2 regions of the Paenibacillus sp. CAU 1782 genome follow, and region 1 is predicted to be linked to the other one. Evidence: riboswitches for the same ligand, from Rfam matches in the RefSeq annotation. Region 1 holds a riboswitch; the other holds the start of a gene.
The links. A riboswitch is a leader RNA that binds a small molecule or an ion and turns the genes downstream of it on or off. The one in region 1 is predicted to bind thiamine pyrophosphate.
Positions count from the first base shown of each region.

Region 1 (7,659 bases):
AAAGTTCCCGTAATAAGCGCCGCTGTCGTCAGGACACTTGCAATGCGTTTTGCTGTCTTCATTGTAACGCCCCCTTGGTTTTATTCATGTTGATTTTATAATGAAAACTCTTACAAAGTCAATAAAAAACCTAAATATACTTTGGTGTTATACTAAAATATTTTCATATAAAACCAAACTGTTTTACTGACTTCGCCCAGCATCAACATCTATTTACCGCCTCTTCTCTTTATATATAAAGACAATAGGCATCATTTGAATCAGGATTCCGCAAAATCTTTCGTTTTTTAGATTTGTTTGGGTAAAGGGAACATATCTTTAGTAAAATATCTAGTAAAGTGGTATACTGATTTTACAAGCATAAGGCGGGGAGGCAGCAGCTATGATTGGACTGAAGGAAATTGCGGAGATGACCGGTGTTTCCGTATCCACCGTATCCAACGTTCTAAACGGACGCAAAAACGTTTCGCAGGAAACGCGGGACCGCATATTGAAGTGTTGCGCGGAGCAAGGTTATATCCACGAAGCCGCGGGCAAAAAGAAACCGATGGAGCGTTCCAGGCGGATCGTGTTTATTTTCAGCGATTTTGACCGCGACTTTTATCTGAAGATTATTGAAGGCGTCAGCACATGCCTAACGGAAAATGGTTATGACCTTGTTATTTGCACCAATAAATCCAGCGACAGCTTTCTGCGGAGCAGCTTTGCCAGAGGCACAATCAGCCTGGACGGAAGCTTGACCGACGATTTCCTGCAAGCGGTAGCCAAGCCGGAGTTTCCCGTTGTGTTAATGGATAGAATCGTCGGCAGCGGTCATGCCAACGCAAGAAGCGTCATTGTCGACAACTATCCGGCTATGTGCGAAATGGTACAGGCGCTGGTGGATAGAGGGTTTCGCAAATTCGGTTACCTGGGCGGGCTTGGCCATACGCTGGATAACCAGGAGCGTTTTGCAGGCTTTGCCGATACGCTCCACAAAAACGGCATCGTTTTTGACCAGAAAAATTATTATCATGGCAATTACCGCGAAAAAAGCGGCTATCAGGCGGGCAAGCTGATGTTTCTTGGCAATGATCTGCCGGAGGTACTGGTTTGCGCCAATGACAATATGGCGATTGGGGCGATCAAGGCATTTGAGGAGCGGGGCATCAAGGTGCCGGAGCATATTTCCGTGACGGGCTTTGATGATTCCGATACGGCGGCGCTGGCCGGCTTAACGACCATTTCCATCCCCCGTTACGAAAGCGGGTATTTGGCGGCAAAAGAGCTGCTTGAGATGATTAACGGCTCGGAGGGCTCCTCCACCATAAAAATAAGCGCAGCCGTCAAATGGAGAAAAACGGTGCGCGAAGGTTAAGTAACTGGGTTCTGGCCGATTAGCCGATACCATAATATCGTTTGGTGTTGGAAAGAAGCGCCTTCGCCGTTGCCCGTTCGGTTAGCCCCTTGATGGCGGCAATATCTCTGATGACGCCGCGCGTCATGGAAGGGACCGTCGTATGTCCGGAGTAAGGTCCCTCGAATGGCCAGGGACCGTCCGTCTCCGCCAACAACAGCTCCAGCGGGTACGATTCCACCAGCTTTCGGATTTCTTCCTCGTAGGCAACATCCGGCGTTACCGATATCATATACCCGGCGGCGGCCATAGCCGTAATACTGGATTGACTCCCTTTGAACCAATGAAAATGGGCTTTGGAAATGCCGTAGTTCCGCAACAGTAGCAGCACCTTATCAGCATCCTCATAAACGGCGTGCAGGGCCAAAGGACGGTCAAGCTCTGCCGCCAGGGAAATAAAGGACTCCAGACAATCCAAATAAGGCTTCTCATCGAAAGCTTCTCCGTTTGCTTCCGCCTCGGTTCGCTTGTAATAAGGCAAACCAACCTCTCCGATTGCAAATTTCTCGCCGGATTCATGTCTGGCTTTAATCCATGAGATCAGTTCGTCTCTCGCCGGCAAAGTTAGCGGCTCCTGCTCGGGATGCCATCCGTAAGCGGGCAATATTCGCCCAGAATAACGCTCTGCCAGACGGCGGTTTTCTTGACTGGAACGCAGTCCCATCGACACAGCAACAACAGCCTCTACGCCATCCTCAAACGATTGCTCCAGCAGCTTCTCCCTCTCGCCTTCACTGTATTGATCAACATGCAAGTGAGCGTCAATGCAGCGGTAGGGTTCAGAGGCGCTCCATTGGGGAGCGATGCGGAACCAATCCGGTGCGGCATAACCCCCACCCGGAACTGGCGCGCCTTCCGAAGCAGCATGTACCGCATCCCCTTCTAATATGTCTTTAGGGGTAGTTGTTTTCGCTATCTGCTCCCGCGACTCGTCTCGCGACTCATTGCCTTGCTTTTGGACGCTCATTATACGTTCCTCCCCTCAATGCCTTGAAGCCCGTTATAAATCCGGCCCTTCAGCTCGCTCCACCGAGTGTCGGTCCATAAATCTTCCCGGCGCGGCCGCTCAAACGGCACAACGACTTCATCTACAACTTTTCCCGGAGATGCTGACAAAACGAGAATGCGGTCCGACAATTGCAGCGCCTCCTCGATGCTGTGGGTAATCAGCAGAACCGAGCGCCGGTTGCTCTCCCAAATGGATAGCAGCCATTGCTGCATATGCAATCGGGTCAGCGCGTCCAGCGCTCCAAACGGCTCATCCAGCAGCATTAAAGGCTGCGGCGACAGAAGCGCCCGCAGAAATGACACGCGCTGCGCCATGCCGCCGGAAAGCACGTGCGGATAGGCATTGGCATATTCCCCGAGGCCAACCGCCTCCAGCCATTTTTGCACAGTAGCTTTGTTGGATGTTTTGTCGACTTGTCCGGCAATGCTCAAAGCCAGCTCGATATTGCCTGCAACCGTCCTCCATGGCAGCAGCGAAGCTTGTTGCGGCATATACGCGATATGTCCGGTTTTGCCGGTAGTATCCGCGCCTCCTACCACGACACGTCCAGCAGATGGAGCCTGCAATCCTCCGATCAGACTAAACAAAGTTGATTTTCCGCTCCCGGAAGGACCAATCAGTGATACAAATTCTCCCTCCCCAACGGTTAGGGACACATCCCGCAATACTTCCTTGGCGGAGCCGCCTTCCCCAAAGGATTTGCTTACGCCTTGCACTTCAAGCATGATCGCTCCCCCCTTCCGCTTGCGGCCGCCATTTCACGACAAGACGCTCGCACCATACAATCAAGCCAAACAGCAGCAGGCTGACCACAACAATGAGCAGCGCCGCGGCAAAGCTCCGTTCAGGCATAAACCCTCTCGACGACAGCACCATAAAGCCGCCTAAACCATTTTTGGGGGCCAGCAGCTCGGCAAACACGGCGCTTACAACGCTGTAGGAGACCGCGATTTTTAAGCCGGAAAACAAATGAACCAATGAGCCCGGCAACTCAAGTCGCCAGAACAAGGTCCACTTTCCCGCACCGATCATCGTCAGATAATGCCGCAGCGCAGCGTCGGCATGAGACAAACCGCTCAACATCGCCACTACAACGGGAAAAAAACATACCATCATTACAAGAAGCACCTTTGGCAGCAAACCGTAACCAAATAGCATCGTCATGATTGGGCCCAAAATAACGATCGGCACATTTTGCGACAGGACAAATAACGGATATAGACCGCGTCTTACGCCGGGCAGCAGATGCAGCAAAGCGGCGAGCACAAAACCCGCCGCCGCGCCGCCGCCAAAGCCGATTAAAGTCAGTTGCAGCGTGTAACCCGCATGCATCATCAGCCGGGGCCAGATGGCGATTGCCTCCTGCACCACCGCGATCGGAGCCGGAATGCGCCAGCCCTGGACCCAACCCAGACTGACGGCGCTTTGCCAAAAGAGCAAAAGCGCCGAAAGGACTGCAACTGGGGGCCAAATGGCGCTCCAGCGGCTAGTTTTGTTATTGCCCATCGGGGTATTTCTCCAGCAGACGATCCATTGAAGCCCCGTTTTGCGGATTGTAGTAAATTTTAATTTGCGAAATGACAGAGGCACAACCCATATCCGTCATAGCGGTGTTCATGTCCTGAACAACCGCCAGAAGCTGGGACAATTCGCCCTCCATCGTTGTTTCAAGCGGGGCAACCCGATAGGCTACACCGGAAGCTTTAATAATATCGATTGCTGCATCAACAAAGGGCAGCACGCTGGCTCCCCCTGGCGTGCTGGGCAAAATCTGAATGCTGACTAATGCGTTTGCCATTGGATTCATCTCCTTGGATTTTCACTTTATTCCCCTGCTTATTTAGATGGAAGGAATTCATTCGTAAAGGCTGCTTCAGCTTCCAGCTTGCCTTCCAGCAGTCCGTTTTCAAACATCCAATCGGCATAATTCTGCCAGACGCTCAGCTTCTGCTCGCCCCAACGCGGCGCATCGTCCTGGTAACGGCTGCTCAGCCACTCCTGGCTGGCTTTCACAAGCTCGGGATTCAAATCCGGCTCTGCCTTGATAAGCAAGTCCGCCGCTTCGGCAGGATGTTCAATCGCATATTGGTAGCCTTGCGCAGCCGCTTCGGTAAAGGATTTAACCAGCTCCGGAGAGCCGCTTATCATCTCTTCGGTCGTCACCAGCACCGGCGTATAATAATCCAGCTTTTCGCTGTAATCGGTCAAATATACCATGTTCAGCTGCTCGCCGCGAAGCTCGGCCTCGACGCCCGTCCAGGCATAATAGATCCAGGCAAAATCAATATCGCGCTCCACCGCCGAGAAGAAGTCGCTATCCCCGATGCTCATAATGTCCACTTTGCCAACGTCTGCGTCTTCAGTGCGCATCAACGCATCAATGACAGCTTCCTCCACGGGAGCGCCCCAGCCGCCGTAACGTTTGCCTTCAAATTGTTTGGGGGAATCGATGCCTTTCGCTTTTGGCGATGCAAAACCGGATGTATTGTGCTGAATGACCGCGGCAAGGGATACCAGAGGTACGCCGGCGATTCTCGCCATGGTCACCGACTCCTGATAACTGACGCCAAACGCCGCAGCGCCTGAAGCTACCATTGCGTCCGCTCCGTCCGCGCCTGGCTGCAGAATTTCGACATCCAATCCGTGTTCCTTGAAATATCCCAAATCCCGGGCCACAAAAAGCCCGGTATGGTTCGTATTCGGCGACCAGTCCAGCACAACCTGTACCTTCTGCAAAACCTCCTCTTTCGTTCCCGCTTCATTGCCCTCTGTTCCGACATTGTTTCCAGCTTTGCCTCCACAACCAGCCACCGTCAGCGCAATCGCCGTTACGGCCAATAGCCCAAGCGACCACCGTCCGCGCCTTCCTTTTCCTTGTCTCAACATGTCGATCTCTCCCTCTCTCTATCACGATTGTTTTAGACCGACCATCCTATCTTCATACCTCTGGAAAATGCAAAAAAACGTCCTTCATACGAAGGACGCTAACATTCGCTGCCTCTTTTTCAAAATCGCCCACATTTCCGGCATACGCCAAAAAAACGCAACGTTAATTTGAAAAATGTAGCTTCCTTCCTCCGCCGGCATTATCCGGTTCAGGTATACGGGTCGGAATGATGCGTCATTCCCTCTCAGCCAGCCAATCCAGCTCCCCGGTGCAATATAGGCTTGATCAATCATTCATCATTATAGCAAATACACGGAGGAATGCCAGTTTAATTTTGACAAAACAGAAGTTCGCCTCCAAATAGGACCGCACCAAGGGCTCACCCCCTTAATACTATGGTACCAATGAAAAGCGAAAGGAAGATCATTTATGATTACCATCAGCTTGTGCATGATCGTACGCAATGAAGAAGAAAGCCTCGGCAGATGCTTGTCATCCGTAGCAGACGCCGTCGATGAAATCATCATTACCGATACCGGTTCCACCGATAAAACAAAAGAAATTGCCCGGTCCTTTGGCGCCGTTATCCATGATTTTGAATGGATTGACGACTTTGCCGCAGCCCGCAATTTCTGTTTTGGGCAAGCGACCAAAGCCTTTATATTGTGGCTGGATGCCGATGATGTGATAGAACCCGATGATTTGCGGAAGCTTAAAGCATTGAAGGCGGTTAATCCTTTTCCCTACGACAGTGTGACCATGAACTACCATTTAACCTTTGACCATAAGGGCAACCCCATCTTCAGCCTGCGGCGAAACCGGCTGGTGCGGAGAAGCCGCAACTACCAATGGATCGGACCGGTGCATGAATACCTTGCAGTATCCGGCCATATCCATCACAGCGACGTTGCCGTGACCCACCGCAAGGAACGGGAGCATACCGACCGCAATTTGCGCATCTATCTCAAACGGCAGGAAAGCGGCGAACAATTCTCCCCCCGCGATCAATATTATTTTGCCAACGAGCTGCGCGACAACGGCAGGTTCTCTGAAGCGGTGGAATGGTACGAAACGTTTCTGAGCTCCGGCAAGGGATGGGTGGAGGATGAAATTAACGCCTGCTTGAAACAAGGAGATTGCTACGGTCGTCTATCTCTGCAAGACAAACAACTGGCTTCGCTGCTCCGAACGTTGCACTACGATACTCCGCGGCCTGAATTTTGCTGTCAGCTAGGCGCCGTGTTTATCGACAAAAAGCAATACCAGCAAGCGATCTATTGGTTCCAGCAAGCCATCTCGGTGAATCGCCCGGCCCAGCATATGGGATTTTCCGACCGCGCGACCTCGACCTGGCTGCCCCATCTTCAATTAACCGTTTGTTACGATCGTCTGGGGGAAAGAAAAAAAGCCTTGCATCATCATGAAAAGGCAAAGGACTTCAATCCGGGGCATCCAAGCATACAATATAATGAAAAGTACTATTACGGGAAGTAAGGAATCGTTCAAATGTGGTACAATGGTGTCGCATGTTTATATTTCGACATCATGATAGGAGGCCTGTATGAAAAGACCATGGCGATACTTTTGCCTGGCTCTGCTTATGCTGCAGCTTGCGGGTTGTTCAGCGGCAGGCGGTGACGCGAGCGAAGGCGCGGAAGCCGGGAATCGCCTCCCCGTCGCGTCTGCGGAGGCATCGCCAACACTGCCGGAGCAAACAACAGACGCGCCCGCAACGCCAGCGACCGATGAATCAGCGGCAGCATCGGCGGTACCAACTGAATCGGCTGCTCCTATTGCGGCAGAACCGGCAGGCGAACAAACAAATGCAGCGCCGCTTTATGCCATGACGGAGACATACCGGTTTGCGCCTCTTCAGAAAGACACGCCATCCCAAGTTGTGCTGCTCACCTTCGATGACGGTCCAAAGGATGAAGCCGTGTTAACCAAACTGCTTGATGTGCTCGACAGCCACGGGGCAAAAGCGATATTTTTTGTGAACGGCTATAGAGTTAAACAAAATCCGGAGCTGCTGAAGCTGATCCATGAACGGGGACAAGCAATTGGCAACCATTCGTATGACCATATTAATTTGAAAAAAGAAAATCTTGAAACCGTCCAGAAGCAAATCGGCGAGGTTCAAACCATGGTGGAGGATTTGATCGGCGTTAAGCCGCTGTTTTTCAGACCGCCATACGGCTCAGGCAGCGATGAGGTCCGGGAAACGGCAAAAAACCATGGCATGCTGTACATGACATGGTCTAACGGCTCCTTGGACTGGGACAGCTCCGCTAAAAACAAACCCGAGGTTGTTGTCGCTAACGTGCTCGACCAGCTCCATCCCGGCGCCAATATTTTGATGCACGAGCT
Region 1 covers NZ_JBTOLL010000001.1:459,908-467,566, reverse strand. The annotation lists gene ACX93W_RS02400 (sugar ABC transporter substrate-binding protein) at 1-62, opposite strand, end outside; gene ACX93W_RS02395 (LacI family DNA-binding transcriptional regulator) at 383-1,357, shown strand; gene ACX93W_RS02390 (TatD family hydrolase) at 1,377-2,363, opposite strand; gene ACX93W_RS02385 (ABC transporter ATP-binding protein) at 2,363-3,130, opposite strand; gene ACX93W_RS02380 (ABC transporter permease) at 3,123-3,911, opposite strand; gene ACX93W_RS02375 (thiamine-binding protein) at 3,901-4,203, opposite strand; gene ACX93W_RS02370 (ABC transporter substrate-binding protein) at 4,242-5,291, opposite strand; TPP riboswitch at 5,461-5,570, opposite strand; gene ACX93W_RS02365 (glycosyltransferase) at 5,722-6,786, shown strand; gene ACX93W_RS02360 (polysaccharide deacetylase family protein) at 6,854-7,659, shown strand, end outside.

Region 2 (7,659 bases), on a different contig from region 1:
TACTTATAGCGATTTGGTGAACAAAAAGGCGGCTTTGTTTATTCAGGTACAAAAGTTAAACGTAGCCGTTATGCAGGAGCAAGCAAGCCTTCAAGGATTTTTGCTAAGCGGCGACGAAGCCGCGTTAACCAGCTTTGAAGACGCCCATTCCCGTTATGTAGAGATTGGCCGGGAAATCGGGAGCCTGTCGCTTGACGCTGAAACCAGACAATGGCGGGAGGAGCTTAATTATTACCAGGAGGAATATTACCTTGTCGCCAAAAGAGCCATATCTCTGAAAAAGCAAAATCAGGACGAAGCAGTCTCCGAACTCGTTAATGAAAAAGGAAATGCCCTGATTAGCGGCTTTCAAAAAACGGCGGAGCAATTTTCGGAGTTTCAGCAGCAGGAGCTTGATGCTCACACCCACGGAGCCAATAACAAGGTTGCCGGCGTCAAAAATTTGATCCTGCTGTCCAGCGTCTCTTCGATTATTGTCGGAAGCATTATCGCCACTTGGATTGGCAACCGATTGGCGAAGCCAATCCTTGCCGTTGCCCGGGCTGCCGGACAAGTATCGGGAGGCGATCTCACCGTTCAAGATGTTGCGGTCCGCAATCGGGACGAGGTAGGGGGATTGGCTGCGGCATTTAATACGATGGCGCATAATCTGCGCAAGCTGATCCGGCATACCGCAACAAGCGCGGAGCAGGTATCGGCTTCCGCTCAAGAGCTGTCCGCTTCCAGCGAGCAAGCTACGCTGGGGACAGAGCAGGTCGCAAGCACGATGCAGAACATGGCGCTGGCGGCCGAGCAGCAGAACCGCAAGGTAGAGGAAATTTCATCTTCTATGCACGATATGTATGTTGGCGTCTTGCAGATGGCGGACCATGCGCAAGGCGCATCGGACACCGCCCTGGATGCTTATAGCCGGGCCGTCGCCGGGAATGAAATCATTGATTCCGCAGCCGTTCAAATGGATAACATCAACAACACAGTGACTGGCCTTGCTTCTCTTATGGACCGTCTGAACGATCGTTCCGCGGAAATCGGCAGCATTCTGGCCGTTATTACGGATATTGCGGCGCAAACGAATCTATTGGCACTAAATGCCGCAATCGAAGCCGCGCATGCGGGCGAGCACGGAGCAGGCTTTGCCGTTGTAGCAGGAGAAGTTCGCAAGCTGGCGGAGCAATCCTCCCGTTCAGCCGACGAAATCACTACCCTGATCGCCGACATCCAGCGTGAAATCAGCAACGCCGCTGCTTCTACGGATACCGCCTCCCGGGAAGCGGCCTCCGGCATTCAGGCCGTACAATCCGCAGGAAGCTCCTTTACGCAAATTCAGAACTCCGTATTTGCGGTTAACGAGCAGATTCAGGAATTGTCCGGGTCGGCTCGGCTGATGGCGGGCGGAGCAAAAGCCATCGTCAGCTCCATGGATTACATTACTCAAATCGCGGAAAACACCGTCTCGGGAGCTCAGGAGGTAACGGCTTCGGCCGAGGAGCAGCTGGCATCGATCGAGGAGGTTTATGCCTCGGCCCGCTCTCTATCCGCGCTGGCCGAACAGCTGCAAGAGGAAATCCAGCATTTTAAGGTGTAGCTTGCAGCGGCAATCGCCAGTCCACTTGAGGCAAGCCATTGTCCTCCAAAAAGCGGTTGGCGCGCGAAAACGGCCTGCTTCCAAAAAAACCTCTGTCTGCGGAATAAGGGCTTGGATGGGGCGATTTTATCAAATAATGACCGGCATTTGTAATCAATTCAGCTTTCTTCTGGGCATGACTGCCCCACAGGATAAACACGACCGGTTCTGTTTTGCGGTTTAAGGCTCCGATGACCTTGTCTGTAAATGCCTCCCAGCCCTTGTCCCGATGAGAGTTGGCAACGCCTGATCTCACCGTCAGCACCGTATTCAGCAGCAGCACGCCTTGCTTGGCCCATTCCGAAAGATGGCCATGGGAAGGAATCGGGCAGCCGATATCATCATGCAATTCCTTAAATATGTTTTGCAGCGACGGCGGAGGGGTTACGCCCGGCTTGACGGAAAAGCTCAGGCCATGCGCCTGTCCTGCTCCATGGTAGGGGTCTTGTCCCAAAATAACGACGCGAGTATCCGCAAACGCAGTTTCGTGCAATGCATTAAAAATGTCGTACATATCGGGAAAGACACGGCGACTCTTGTATTCTTCGATAAGAAATTCTCTCAGAGATAAGTAATAGTCCCTCTGAAATTCATCTTCGAGATGCTCGGCCCAATCATTGCGGAGTATTGCCATATGTCATCGTTCACCTCTGCCTTAGTTGGAAATGAAAGTTGATTCATGCCTATCTACTATTCTTCCATTATATCAAGCTTGCCTGCGATATGCAGGTTTTACCAGAGTCATCAGCTCCTGTAGCGACAAACGAAATAAGGCGGCATACATGTATGCCGCCCCACCCTTTTTTACTGCCTTATTTGCTGATAGCCGTTGATTGGCTGTTTTGTTTTTACTAGGCTTTCTTGGCTACCGGAATGTAGATATCCATAACAGGCAGGTCTGTGCGGTCTGCCCAGCAGCGCTCGTCATAATATTCAAACTCAGCTCCTGCGGAGTGTTCATAGCCGGAGTGCGGGAACCATTCGCTGTATATGGAAGTCCATGTGCTCTGAATGGCGCTTGTAAACTGATCGCGAGAAACCGCTGGCGTCGTAAACACAGCGTACGTCTGCTCCGGATAATGGCGGCGAACCGCGCCTTCCGGCACTTCGGCTTCTTCTTGCGCTTCAACGCCAATCAAGTAACTAAACTGGCCTGACTCCATGTCGAACTCGTCGCAAACACCGTACTCCGCTGTCGATAACGCCAGACCATACAGGCTTTCGCCCTTTTTCTCAGCCATATACTTCTGCCAAAATTCCGGGATGTCTCTATTATTTTGTCCGTCTGTGTTGCATGTGCGAATGGAATAACCGATCAAGTCAAAAGCAGGTTTGGTCACAATTTCGAATTTCATTGCAATTCCTCCTAAATAGGGCTTGGAAATCCGCTGCATGACATTAACTTTGGGATATTCGGGCGGCTGCAGTCCTTTTCTCCGAAATTCTCCCGGCGTCATGCCGTACAGCCTGCGAAAAGAACGAATGAAGGTTTCCGGTGTGCCAAAGCCATGATCCAATGCGATGTTCAGCAGCTTTTCATCGGAGTAAGCAACTTGACAGGCGGCGCGAACCAGCCTTCTTTTGCGGACGTATTCCATAACCGGCTCTCCCACCATGGTTTGGAAAACCCTATGGAAATGGAAATCCGAAAATCCCGCCAGCTGCGCCAAAGTTGTCAGCTTCAGCTCCTCATCGAGCCGCTCCTCAATGGCATCAACGACATCCTGAATGATTGTTTCATAGATCGACACGGCCAACCTCCTTCTTTCTTTAGTTTATCGCAGTCCCTATTCATGCTCTTGATGATTTTTGCTAACTCTTGCTCAGATTCTGCTTTGCGCGAAAAGCCGTAATTTTACCAATCAGCTCGTAAGGAATGGGCTTGTCCAGCGGGAACTGGATCGCTCCCTTCGACGTTTTGTAAATGGCCAATTCATCCTGGAATTCATGGATTCCGCCTGGCGCCGGATAAAAACCGATATGCTTCTTGAACGCCGCAAAATGGACCAGATTCCCCTTCAGCACAAACGTTGGCATGCCGTAGCTGATTTTGACGGAAGCATCCGGCACAATCCCGGCAATTAAATGATAAATGGAGGCAAGCTTCTCCTGTACCTCAACCGGAAAAGCTGCAATGTATTCATCAATAGCTTGAACTCCTACGATGTTGCTCATTCTGAAATCCCTCCCTTTCACCTTATTTTACCCGATGCGGCCCCGTACTTCCTACCCTGCTCATCCCGTAGCATCGACCTTGAATATATGCTATATTGGAAATCAATGGAGGAGGCAGATTACGTGCAAAAAGCATTTGTTCTCTACTTTATGTCCGAGAAAAAAACCAATTTGAATGAGCTTAATCAACTATTGGCCGAAGGCTGGAAGGTGTCCAGTCAAAGTCCGATGAGCAGCAGCGATCTTCATACTGTTTTTTCATTGGTCATTCTTGAAAAGTAAATTGAATAGCTGAATTCACTAGGGGAGTCCTATTGGACTGAGACGGCGCAACAGAGCGCCGGACCCTTGGAACCTGATCTGGGTTATGCCAGCGGAGGGAAGTGGGACGAAACGTTATTTGAATTGCGCGCTTATGCTGCTGCATATTGAATATACATGTATGCCCGTTCCCGATTTGGAACGGGCTTTTTGCCGTTTTCCGCTCCAGCTCCGCCAGCTGCCTCTCCATTTACAAATGACACAAGGAGGAAAAATGATGCCTTATCTCATGAAGGTACGGGAACAAAAACCGCTTGTCCATAATATTACGAACGTTGTGGTAACCAACTTCACCGCCAATGGGCTTCTGGCGCTTGGCGCATCGCCGGTAATGGCTTATGCGCGGGAAGAGGTTGCGGAGATGGCTTCTCTCGCAAGCGCCGTTGTCCTGAACATCGGTACGCTGGATGACCGTGTCGTAGAGTCCTCCCTGCTGGCGGGCAAAGCAGCCAATGCGGCGGGAACGCCGGTTGTGCTGGACCCCGTTGGCGCAGGAGCAACGGCATATCGCACGGAGACATCGCGGAGAATTGCCAGAGAAATCAAGCTTGCCGCTTTGCGAGGCAACGCCGCCGAGATTGCCAATGTTATCGGTGAAAGCCGGGAAATCAAAGGCGTCGACGCCCTTGGAGGCGATAGCGATAACGTTCGGCTGGCGCGGCGTGCCGCAAAGCATCTTGGATGCATCGTGGCCATTACCGGCAAGAACGATGCCGTTAGCGACGGGCGCTCCACCTACGTTGTCAGCAACGGACATCCAATATTAACCCAAATGACAGGCGCAGGTTGTTTGCTTAGCTCTATAGCAGGCGCTTTTCTGGCTGTAAGCGACGACGGCTCAGCCCTTGAAGCGGCGGCTGAAGCACTGGCCTTCTATGGAGTCGCTGCGGAGGAAGCTGCCGCCTCAATGGACAATCCGCTTCCCGGCAGCTTCCAGGCGGCTTTTCTGGATCAGCTTGCTTCCCTGTCGCCGGCGCGGTTCAGAGAGCTTGCCCGGATAGAAAAGGCGGACAGCGTATAATGGCGCCTATCGCAAAAGCATTAACCATAGCCGGCTCCGATAGCGGCGGCGGAGCAGGCATTCAAGCCGACCTCAAAACCTTTCAGGAACTCGGCGTATACGGCATGTCCGCCTTAACCGCCGTTACGGCGCAAAACACGCTTGGCGTCCACGGCGTGTACCCGGTGGATACGGCAGTCGTAACTGCCCAGCTTCATGCCATCGGGAGCGATCTGCCGCCGGATGCCGTAAAAACAGGCATGCTGTTCAGCCATGACCGGATTGAAGCCGTTGCAGAAGCCATTTCTTATTGCGGATGGGGAAAAATCGTCGTCGACCCCGTCATGATCGCTAAAGGCGGGGCGTTGCTTCTGCAAAGCCAGTCTTTGTCGTCGCTGAAGGCTTCCCTGCTTCCGCTTGCGGAGGCCGTTACTCCCAATATTCCCGAGGCTGAGCTACTCGCAAATATGCCAATCGCAACAATGGAGGACCGCAAAGAGGCATCCCGCCGCATCGCTGCAACCGGCGTCCGCCATGTCATCCTGAAAGGCGGTCACTCCTCTGATGCCGGTCCGGTTATTGACTTGTTATATGACGGAGTCGACTTTTATGAATTGGAAGGAGCCCGCATCCAGACGCGCCATACGCATGGAACCGGATGTACTTTCTCCGCGGCTTTGACGGCAGGCCTTGCTCAAGGCCACGACATGTTGGCCTCGGCGCTTCGAGCCAAGGCTTTTATTCAAGCCGCCATAGAGGATGGTCTGCATTTGGGAGCCGGGCACGGTCCCACCAATCATTTTGCCTACAAAAACCGCATCTCTTCTATATTGAATCCATAGCAAGCATATCCTCCATTCATCGCTTCCCGATCCAAAAATCTAATGATTTGAATAAAAAAACGGGATGAAGAAAACAGTATAGGAGGCACAAAAACCAATACGCCTAGGAGGAATTCACATGTATAATCAGCAACAACAGCTTGCCCAAGCCGAGCAATTAATTCAGCAATTGGTCAATCAGACGCAACAAGCTTCGGCTCAATATCAGCAACTGCTGACTCAAGAGCAGCAAAACGCTCAAATGCTGGAGCAGCTTGCACAGCGCGAGCAACATGCCGCTCAAGTGATCCAGACAGCTCTGCAAGGACATCAAACGGTTGTTCAGCAGCTTCACCAAATTTCCAACCTGTGCAATCAAATTTCTCATCAAAGCACGCTGGGCATAGCTTCTCAAGCCTATAGCAACCAGAACAATCAATCCGGCACCCAATACAGACCATCCTATCAGTAAAACCCGGGATGTCCGGCTGCATCAATCGCCCAAGCAGTGACCGAATGCGCCTTTACTTCAGCTTGCAGAAGTAAGGGCCGCACATGGACTCGTGAGTGTGTACATAGGTCCAGGTGAAATTTCGGTCAAACAGGTAAATGTCCTGCTCGGACTCAAAATCCGCTGCAGCTGCTTGAGCCGCATTTTCATAAAGGAAGACAGACGACAGGTCCTGGTACATGCCGTACATTTCATCTTTAGCGACGGCATCGAAGGCTCGCCTGGCTTTGTCTTCCTTTAAACATTTTTTCTCTTCGTAGCTGAACATATGCCACTTGTACTGATCGTAATGAATGGCATCTTTCACCTCATCGCTTAACTTGCGGGCAAAGGTCTGATCCCACTTGCGGACAATGTCATCCGCCTCCTCGTATAGCTCCGTAATGACAATACCTTTGTCGACCAGCGTTTTCCGGTGTTTGTGTTTCCTGTGAATAAAATGCAGTGTCCAATACGCATGCAGCAAATGTTCTTCGGGGAGTTCGTCTAACATCTGGTTGATTTTGCTTCTGATCATGTTGCCTCCACCCAAATCTCTTTTTCCTCTATCATATGAAGATCACAATTTGGGCTGCAAGGACATTGGACACACTTTTCAAAAAATTCACGGATTCACGTCAGACTCGGACTTTATTTTGTCCAGGTGCTCTCAATCTTTTCATTCAGGTAATCATGAATGTAGAGCAGTTCGCTGCCATCCTGCTGCAGGATGATTTTGCTTGAGAGAGGCCGCTCCTCGTTTTCCTCGTCATACGAAATTTCCAGACTTGTGCCTTCAATTACGATAGACTGTTCTGTCAGATCAACTCCGGTTACGACATATTTGGACTCCGTCAGCAGCTGGCCCAATTTTACCCCGACCAAAATAACGCCATCCTGCACTTCCATGGTTGTATCCAATTGCTCCGTATTCGTCCAGACTCCATAAAAACGGTCCACGAAGACTTGCTCTTCCTCCGTCAACGCCAAAGCATTTTCGGCCGGTTCGTTGGAAGGAGCCTCCGTTTCTGCCGGTGTCTCAGGCGACGGTGTTGCTGATTCACTTTGCCCCGCTTGAGCGCTCTCATCCGGCTTGATGACATCGGTTGTGCTGTTTGCGCAGCCGGTCAGCAACGCCAAAACAATCCACAGTCCTACGCACAGGTATCTCAATTTTCCGCCTCCAATCGTATAAGTACACGGTATATTTTATGCTTTTTCCAGCTCT
Region 2 covers NZ_JBTOLL010000030.1:3,983-11,641, forward strand. The annotation lists gene ACX93W_RS26920 (methyl-accepting chemotaxis protein) at 1-1,585, shown strand, start outside; gene ACX93W_RS26925 (uracil-DNA glycosylase) at 1,575-2,258, opposite strand; gene ACX93W_RS26930 (AraC family transcriptional regulator) at 2,476-3,375, opposite strand; gene ACX93W_RS26935 (iron chaperone) at 3,437-3,799, opposite strand; gene ACX93W_RS26940 (hypothetical protein) at 3,923-4,081, shown strand; TPP riboswitch at 4,092-4,198, shown strand; gene thiM (hydroxyethylthiazole kinase) at 4,335-5,141, shown strand; gene thiD (bifunctional hydroxymethylpyrimidine kinase/phosphomethylpyrimidine kinase) at 5,141-5,962, shown strand; gene ACX93W_RS26955 (hypothetical protein) at 6,081-6,413, shown strand; gene ACX93W_RS26960 (DUF4275 family protein) at 6,466-6,969, opposite strand; gene ACX93W_RS26965 (hypothetical protein) at 7,083-7,604, opposite strand; gene rpiA (ribose-5-phosphate isomerase RpiA) at 7,641-7,659, opposite strand, start outside.
Region 2: it holds a riboswitch for thiamine pyrophosphate, as region 1 does, so the genes downstream of both, thiM (hydroxyethylthiazole kinase) here and ACX93W_RS02370 (ABC transporter substrate-binding protein) in region 1, are expected to answer to the same signal.